Regions from separate parts of the Vibrio gangliei genome, predicted to be linked through region 2. Evidence: predicted binding sites of a transcription regulator. Region 2 holds the regulator's gene; the other holds the start of a gene.
The links. The regulator PurR, encoded in region 2, represses purine synthesis genes. The targets are predictions, from matches to a motif close to TNANGNAAACGTTTNCNTNA.

Region 1 (4,223 bases), 1.3 Mb from region 2:
TTTAACTTCGCTGTCGGGCGTAGGGGCTAAGGTGGCTGAAAAGCTAGCGAAGATTGGTTTGCATTCGGTTCAAGATCTACTGTTTCATTTGCCGCTGCGCTACGAAGATAGGACCCGCATTTTTCCCATAGCCAAATTACACGCAGGCTTATTTGTTGCCATTCAAGGCCGAGTGATGAGTTGCGATACTCACTTTGGTCGCAAAAAAATGCTCACAGTCAAAGTCAGCGACGGCAATGGCACGCTCACTCTGCGCTTTTTCAATTTCAATGCAGGGATGAAAAACAGCTTTGCTGAAGGTCGCCCTCTCTATGCTTACGGTGAAATCAAACGTGGCAACATGGGGCTGGAAATTGTCCATCCCGATTATCACTTTTTATCGGGGAGTGAGGCACCGCAATTAGAACAAAGCCTGACACCGATTTACCCAACCACCGAAGGGCTGCGTCAAAACACACTCAAAAATCTCACGGACCAAGCACTGGAATTATTAGACAGCGCCGCCGTCAGTGAACTCTTACCCAGCGGTTTGTACGATCATCAAATCACGCTCAATCAAGCGCTGCATATTATTCATCGCCCTTCACCAGATATCGACTTACAGCAATTTGAGCTTGGCAAACATCCAGCCCAACGTCGCTTAATCATCGAAGAATTATTGGCGCAAAACCTGTCGATGCTCGATGTACGCAGTCAAGGCCAGCAAGATGCGGCACTGCCACTCAACTGCCAAGGTGAACTAAAACAGACATTGCTCTCAACGTTACCGTTTTCTCCAACCCGTGCTCAAGCGCGCGTGGTGCAAGAAATAGAACAGGACCTACGCCAACCTCATCCTATGATGCGTTTAGTGCAAGGCGATGTGGGCTCCGGCAAAACCTTAGTTGCAGTACTGGCCGCCACACATGCACTTGAACAAGGCTATCAAGTAGCATTAATGGCCCCTACCGAATTACTTGCCGAACAGCACGCGCTCAACTTTGCTCAATGGTTAGAACCGCTCGGCATTCCGGTTGGTTGGCTCGCTGGTAAACTCACCGGTAAAGCCAAACAAACTCAACTTGACCGAATTTCCTCAGGTGAAGCCAAAATGGTGGTCGGCACGCACGCGCTGTTTCAAGAGCATGTCGAATTTGATCATTTGGCCTTAGTGATCATTGATGAACAACACCGATTTGGTGTCCACCAGCGTTTAGAGTTACGCGAAAAAGGCAAGAAGCAAGGCACCTATCCGCATCAATTGATCATGACCGCAACACCGATCCCGCGCACCTTAGCCATGACCGCTTATGCCGATTTAGAAACCTCGATCATCGATGAACTTCCGCCGGGACGCACGCCGATCCAAACCGTGGCAATTGCCGATACCCGCCGCAACGACATCATTGAGCGAGTACGAGTTGCCTGTGCACAAGAAGGAAAACAAGCGTATTGGGTTTGTACTTTAATTGATGAATCAGAAGTGTTGGAAGCGCAAGCCGCGGCCGATACCGCCGAAGAACTGCAGCGTCAATTATCCGAACTCAACATTGGCTTAGTGCATGGCCGTATGAAACCGGCTGAAAAGCAACAAGTGATGCAACAATTTAAACAAGGCGACTTGCATTTACTGGTCGCCACTACGGTGATTGAAGTTGGGGTGGATGTGCCCAACGCCAGCTTGATGATCATCGAAAACCCAGAGCGCCTAGGCTTGGCGCAACTTCATCAATTGCGTGGCCGTGTTGGTCGAGGCTCCGTCGCCAGCCATTGTGTATTGCTCTATCACGCTCCGCTGTCTAAAACGGCGCAAAAACGCCTTGGGGTACTACGTGAAAGTAACGATGGCTTTGTCATTGCGCAAAAAGATCTCGAGATCCGCGGCCCCGGTGAAGTGCTTGGCACCAAACAAACCGGTCTTGCCGACTTTAAGATCGCCGACCTATTGCGTGATCAATATTTGATCCCTGAAGTGCAGCGAATTGCACGTCACCTACATCAGCAATATCCACAACATGCCAAAGCGATCATTGAGCGATGGTTGGGAGATAGAAGTGGGTATGTGAAGGCGTAGGATCGGGTATCGGTGCTCGGACGCTGCGCTGCTCGGAAAAGCGAAAAGATTGATACGAGAGCCGAGTACGCTTCGCTCCGTGTTGCGAGCAAAAGCTTTTCCACGTTTCTCGTTTCTCGTATCACGCTACACGAAACGGCTCTTTCGCTTTTCGGCTCTCGAACGCAGCGTCCCCGCAACTCGGATCTTCTGCTCTTAGCTCTTCCTAGCCACGAGAAGTGAAACGCCCGAAAACCGAGTACCGAACCCGCTTTTCGACTCTCGAACGCAGCGTCCTCGCCCCTCAGCTCTTGCTTTTGCTTTTGCACGCAAACGATTGCTTTTTGTTGTCAAATTCCTATAATAGCCACCACCAATTACTGACTTATTGGTCAATTATTAAACCTCCAAGGAAGCTCATGACTACGCCGCAAACACCTCGCCCCACTGAATTGGTTTATCAACTCAACGACCGTCCACCACTGCCACAGACGATCTTTGCTGCGCTGCAACACTTGCTCGCTATGTTTGTAGCCGTTATTACTCCCTCTTTAATTATTTGCCAGTCGTTGGGTGTACCGGCCGATCAAACCAATACCATCATCAGCATGTCACTATTTGCATCAGGCATTTGTTCATTTATTCAAATTCGTACCATTGGCCCGATTGGCTCAGGTTTACTTTCGATTCAAGGCACCAGCTTCAACTTCTTAGGTCCAATTATTGGTGCGGGCTTATCTTTAAAAGCAGGCGGCGCGTCGATTGAAACTATGATGGCAGCAATTTTTGGCACCATTCTAGTAGCTTCCAGTGCCGAGATTTTGCTATCACGCATTTTGCAATACGCACAAAAAATCATTACTCCACTTGTTTCAGGCATTGTGGTTACTCTGATTGGTTTAACCCTGATCCAAATCGGCTTGGTCTCGATTGGTGGCGGCTATGGCGCGATGGAAAACAGCACCTTTGGCAGTTTAGATAACCTAGCTCTAGCCGGTATTGTGCTGGCGCTGATTGTGGTGTTAAACCGCGCTAAAAACCCGTATTTACGTGTCGCTTCGATTGTGATTGCCATGTTTGTTGGCTGCATTGTGGCTTACTTCATGGGCATGCTAAACCTCAATGACAGCGCTCAACATGACCTCATCGCGCTTCCTATTCCAATGCAATATGGCCTTGGTTTTGATTGGTCATTGTTCATTCCATTAGTCTTGATTTTCTTAATCACGGCACTTGAAGCGATTGGTGATATTACGGCTACTTCGGAAGTTTCTGGCGAGCCAGTTGATGGCCCAGTGTACTTAAAACGCATTAAAGGCGGCGTGCTTGCTGATGGTTTGAACTCAGCGATTGCGGCGGTATTTAACAGCTTCCCGAATTCCACGTTCAGCCAAAACAACGGCATCATTATGCTAACCGGTGTGGCTAGCCGCTATGTCGGTTACTTCATCTCTGCCATGTTGATTTTATTAGGGTTATTCCCAGGCGTCGCTAGCTTTGTACAACTTATTCCTGAGCCAGTATTGGGCGGCGCAACCATTGTGATGTTCGGTACCATTGCCGCAGCGGGCGTGCGTATTATCTCGCGTGTGGATTTAGACCGTCGCGCCATTTTAATCATGGCACTGTCGTTTTCGATGGGATTAGGCATTGCGCAAAAACCAGAGATTCTTCAGTTTATGCCTGAATTTATTAAGAGCATTTTCTCATCAGGCGTAGCGGCAGGCGGGATCACAGCGATTGTGTTGAGTATGGTGCTGCCAGCGACGAAGGAAGAAAAATAGTTATTCGGGGCTCGGGATTCGGGAGCTGCGCTGCTCGTTTCTCGGAAAAGAAAACCGAATCTCGTTACTCGGTCGCTGCGCTGCTCGTTTCTCGAAAAAGAAAAAGCCGACGACATCATTCCAGCCTATAAACTCTAAATAAATCGTCATCCCTGAGGAGCCGCAAGGCGACATCAGGGATCTACGAAATTCATACCGTTGCTAGATCCCTGATAACTCGTCCCTCGTTTCCGGGATGACAATTTTTTACTCGCAACAGCCCCTCCTACCAAGCTCTTTCGAGTAACAAGAAGTGAAACGCCCGAAAACCGAGTACCGAACCCGCTTTTCGGCTCCCGAGCGCAGCGTCCCCGTCACTCGGCTCTCTGCTTTTCCTAGAAACTAGAGACTAGGAACTGAACTCGCTC
Region 2 (4,223 bases):
GTTTGAACTGAAAAAAATAATCGGCGCATTGTTCATGCCGCTGCCAGCCATGTTAATCCTTGGCTTTCTCGGCTTGTTTTTGATCATGTTTACTTATAAACGAGGCTTGGGTTGTATTCTCACTTTTATCTCTTTAACAGGGATCTTTCTCTTTTCATTCCAACCTCTTTCTACTTCTTTATTGAAACCGACTGAGCGTGCTTACAAAGCCTTTTTACCGGTTGATGGCACCTTGGATTACGTCATGGTCTTAGGCAGTGGCCACACGGTGGATGATGACATACCACCGACTTCTGAACTTTCACGCAATGGTTTAATGCGCTTAGCCGAAGGCATTCGTGTATTACGACTGTACCCGGGTGCAAAATTGATTTTATCTGGTTACGGTGCGGGTAGTTCTGTCAGTAACGCACGTATGATGGCTAATGTTGCTGTATCACTTGGTGTGGCAAAATCGGACATCATCTTATTAGAAAATGCACAAGACACTTGGGATGAAGCCCATCAAGCCGCCGGTTTCGTGGGAAATAAACGCATGGTGTTAGTGACTTCTGCGAGCCACATGAAGCGTGCCATGAAAGAGTTTCGCAAAGCGGGTTTGGAACCCATCCCAGCCCCAACCAACTATCTTGCGTTTGATAACATTGAACAAGCATGGGACAAGTATTCACCTCAAGCTCAATACTTAGAACAAAGTGAGCGTTATTGGCATGAATTGTTGGGTCGTTGGTGGTCATCTTTACGTGATACACTTTCTAACACTCAAAACACGGCAAATAGCGCGCCGGCAGAATAAAGCAATTTACACGCAATAAGACTTACGTTATCGTTTGCGTCCTGCAAAGTTTGTTCATAAAAATGCCATATCTGATTGTCAGGCATGGCATTTAAGACTAAAATCTTATCAAAACTACGCATCTATATTATTAAGTCGCTGATTAATGGCGACTTTTATGTTTTTAGTATCCAATTAACTATCATCGTTCCGGCTGTATGGTCGGCATAAAGGAAATTCACTATGGCTACAATCAAAGATGTTGCACGTATTGCTGGAGTCTCCACAACGACCGTGTCACATGTCATCAATAAAACTCGTTTTGTTGCAGAGACAACTCAAGAGAAAGTTATGGCCGCAGTGAAAGAACTCAATTATGCCCCAAGCGCCGTGGCTCGTAGTTTGAAATGCAATACCACCAGCACCATTGGTATGTTAGTGACACAGTCAACTAACCCATTCTTTGCCGAAGTCGTTGATGGTGTTGAAAGCTACTGTTACCGCAAAGGTTATACCCTAATTTTGTGTAACACCGGTGGCCGCTCTGACAAACAACGTGATTATATCCGCATGTTGGCTGGCAAACGTGTCGATGGCCTATTGGTTATGTGTTCTGACCTAGATGAAGAATTGCGTGAAATGCTTGATGGTCACCCAGATATTCCTAAAGTTGTGATGGATTGGGGCCCAGAAACATCCAAAGCCGATAAAATCATCGATAACTCAGAAGAAGGTGGTTACATCGCAACACGCTATCTACTAGAACGAGGTCACACTGATATTGCTTGTTTAAGTGGGCATTTTGAAAAGGTGGCTTGCCAAGAGCGTATTGCAGGTTGTCGCCGTGCGTTAGAAGAAAAAGGCTTAACACTACGAGACGAGTGGTTACTAGAAGGGAACTTCGAGTGTGATACTGCCGTTATCGCTGCCGATAAAATCTTGGCAATGGATAAAAAACCAACTGCGGTATTCTGTTTTAACGACATCATGGCGCTAGGCTTAATGAGCCGTCTGCAAGAAAAAGGCATGCGTGTACCGGAAGATATTTCCGTGATCGGTTACGACAACATTGATATTTCTCCTTATTTCTCACCACCGTTGACGACGGTTCACCAACCTAAGCGTCGTTTAGGTAAGAACGCGGTTGAAATCTTATTAGAACGCATTAAAGATAAAAATCACGCTAAACAAACCTTCGAAATGTTCCCTGAAATGGTAGAACGTTCATCGGTGAAAACGCTTAAATAGTATTTCTAGTATTATCACTGCAAACATTTACAAGGCGTATCTATTCATTTAGATGCGCCTTATTTTTATTCGCTGGATTTTGATTAATTTATCCTGAGTTCAGATTAACTTAGCGATAACCTGAAATTTTTTCGCGTGATGTTATGTCTTATATTCCACTACGCTTAATTACATAAATTTTCATACCCAAGTTAGCGGAGCGAATAAAAGCTGCCAACAAAGCTAAAGCTTCAAATACGATGGATATTAAGGACAGATACAATGCGCTGGATTAGCCTTGGTTTACTTTCATTACTGCCTCTATTTGCTATGGCCTCTCAGGATAGCGACTGGCAAACCATTGAAAAACAAGCTCGTGGGCAAGATGTGTATTTTAATGCCTGGGGTGGTAGCCAAGAAATTAATGATTATCTACGTTGGGTAAGTAGAGAAGTGAAACGACAATATGGTGTAACTCTACACCATGTTAAAGTTTCCGATATTTCTGAAACCACCGCCCGCTTGCTGGCAGAAAAAACAGCCAATAAAAATCAGCAAGGCAGTGTCGATTTGGTTTGGATTAATGGTGAAAACTTCAAATCAATGAAAGACAACCAATTACTTTTTGGCCCGTTTGTATCGACATTACCTAATTGGCAAAAAGTAAATATGGCTTTACCTGTCACTGATGATTTTTCCGAACCAACCAACGGGCTCGAAGCGCCTTGGGGTGTAGGACAACTGGTTTATATTTATGACCGTGACAAGCTAGCCTCGCCTCCTCAATCAGCGCAAGATCTGCTCGAGTATGCTAAAGCGCACCCAGGCCGTATTAGCTACCCTAAGCCGCCACAATTTCATGGCACCAGTTTTTTAAAGTCATTATTGATTGAACTTAGCCAGCAAGATCCTGCATTACAGCAACCCGTTACCACAGAGGCTTTTGCTCAACTCACTCAACCATTATGGCGCTATTTAGATGCTTTGCAGCCTTTCTTGTGGCAACAAGGTCAACAGTTTCCAACTAGCCAAGCGGAAATGATTCAACTTTTGGATGATGACCAACTTGATTTGGCGATCACCTTCAATCCCAATGAAGTTTTCTCCGCGCAAGCCAGTGGCAAACTTGCTTCAAGCACCGCAAGCTACGCGTGGAAACAGGGGGCTTTATCGAACATTCATTTTCTTGCTATTCCATGGAATGCTAACTCCAAACAAGGCGCTTTAGTGGTGATCAATTTCTTACTCAGCCCTGAAGCGCAATCTCGTAAAGGCGACATCAATATTTGGGGGGATCCATCCGTTTTGCAGCCGCAATACTTAACTGGCAGCGCACAAAAGACCAAACTCTACCCGTCCTTGCCTGAGCCACATCCTAGCTGGCAAACCGCATTAGAACAGGCTTGGCTTGAACGTTATAGCCAATAAAATATTGATGGCGTTACGTCGAGGAGCAATTCAAAGGACCATGTCTATTAAAAAAAGGGATAGTGAAGCTAGGCCTATTAAAAGCAGGCATACTAAAATGAGTAACCGACTCAATAGCACTCTATTAAATCGACGAATATTGAATAAAAGCCAATCCAGTAAAGTCTCGCTGCGCTTGGGTTATGCTTTCGTTGTGTTGCTGTGTATCTTTCCCATCATTCCCGGCTTAATCGGTATGCTTAGCCCTGCCTTCGGCATTATTCCCCCCTTGGGCTTATTCGAGTTCTCACTGACTGGGTTCGAAAAAGTGGCGGATTGGCCCGCGGTAATGCATTCAATTTGTCTGAGTATGTTCTCTGCAATTACGAGTACTTTTTTAGCGACCATCATGGCGTTTTCAATACTGCAAGCCTATTGGAATCGTCCTGCTTGGCATAAAGTGGAAAAGTTATTATCGCCCTTATTAGCCTTGCCTCATGTCGCTTTTGCTGTGGGTTTCTTATTCTTATTTTCAGATACAGGTTGGTTCGCACGTGCATTAAACAGTGTTTTTTCTGCTTTTAGCACTTTTAACACTCAAGGTTGGTTGAACGTACAAGATAATCTTGGCCTTGGGCTGACTCTGGCACTTGCGATTAAAGAAACGCCGTTTTTGGTGTTAATGAGTTTACCCATTTTAAATAACTTACGAATTCAGCAAACCTTAGCGGTATCACAAAGCTTAGGTTATTCAGCTGCACAGACATGGTGGAAAGTGATCTTGCCACAATGGCTTCGACACATGCGCTTTCCA

Region 1: Vgang_RS00985 (uracil-xanthine permease family protein) is a predicted target of PurR. The motif match lies at 2,358-2,377, and genes of this name have one in related genera.

The regions. Positions count from the first base shown of each region.
Region 1 is NZ_AP021869.1:212,434-216,656, reverse strand. It holds gene recG (ATP-dependent DNA helicase RecG) at 1-2,053, shown strand, start outside; gene Vgang_RS00985 (uracil-xanthine permease family protein) at 2,452-3,816, shown strand.
Region 2 is NZ_AP021869.1:1,467,602-1,471,824, forward strand. It holds gene elyC (envelope biogenesis factor ElyC) at 1-796, shown strand, start outside; gene purR (HTH-type transcriptional repressor PurR) at 1,019-2,023, shown strand; gene Vgang_RS06690 (ABC transporter substrate-binding protein) at 2,285-3,430, shown strand; gene Vgang_RS06695 (ABC transporter permease) at 3,528-4,223, shown strand, end outside.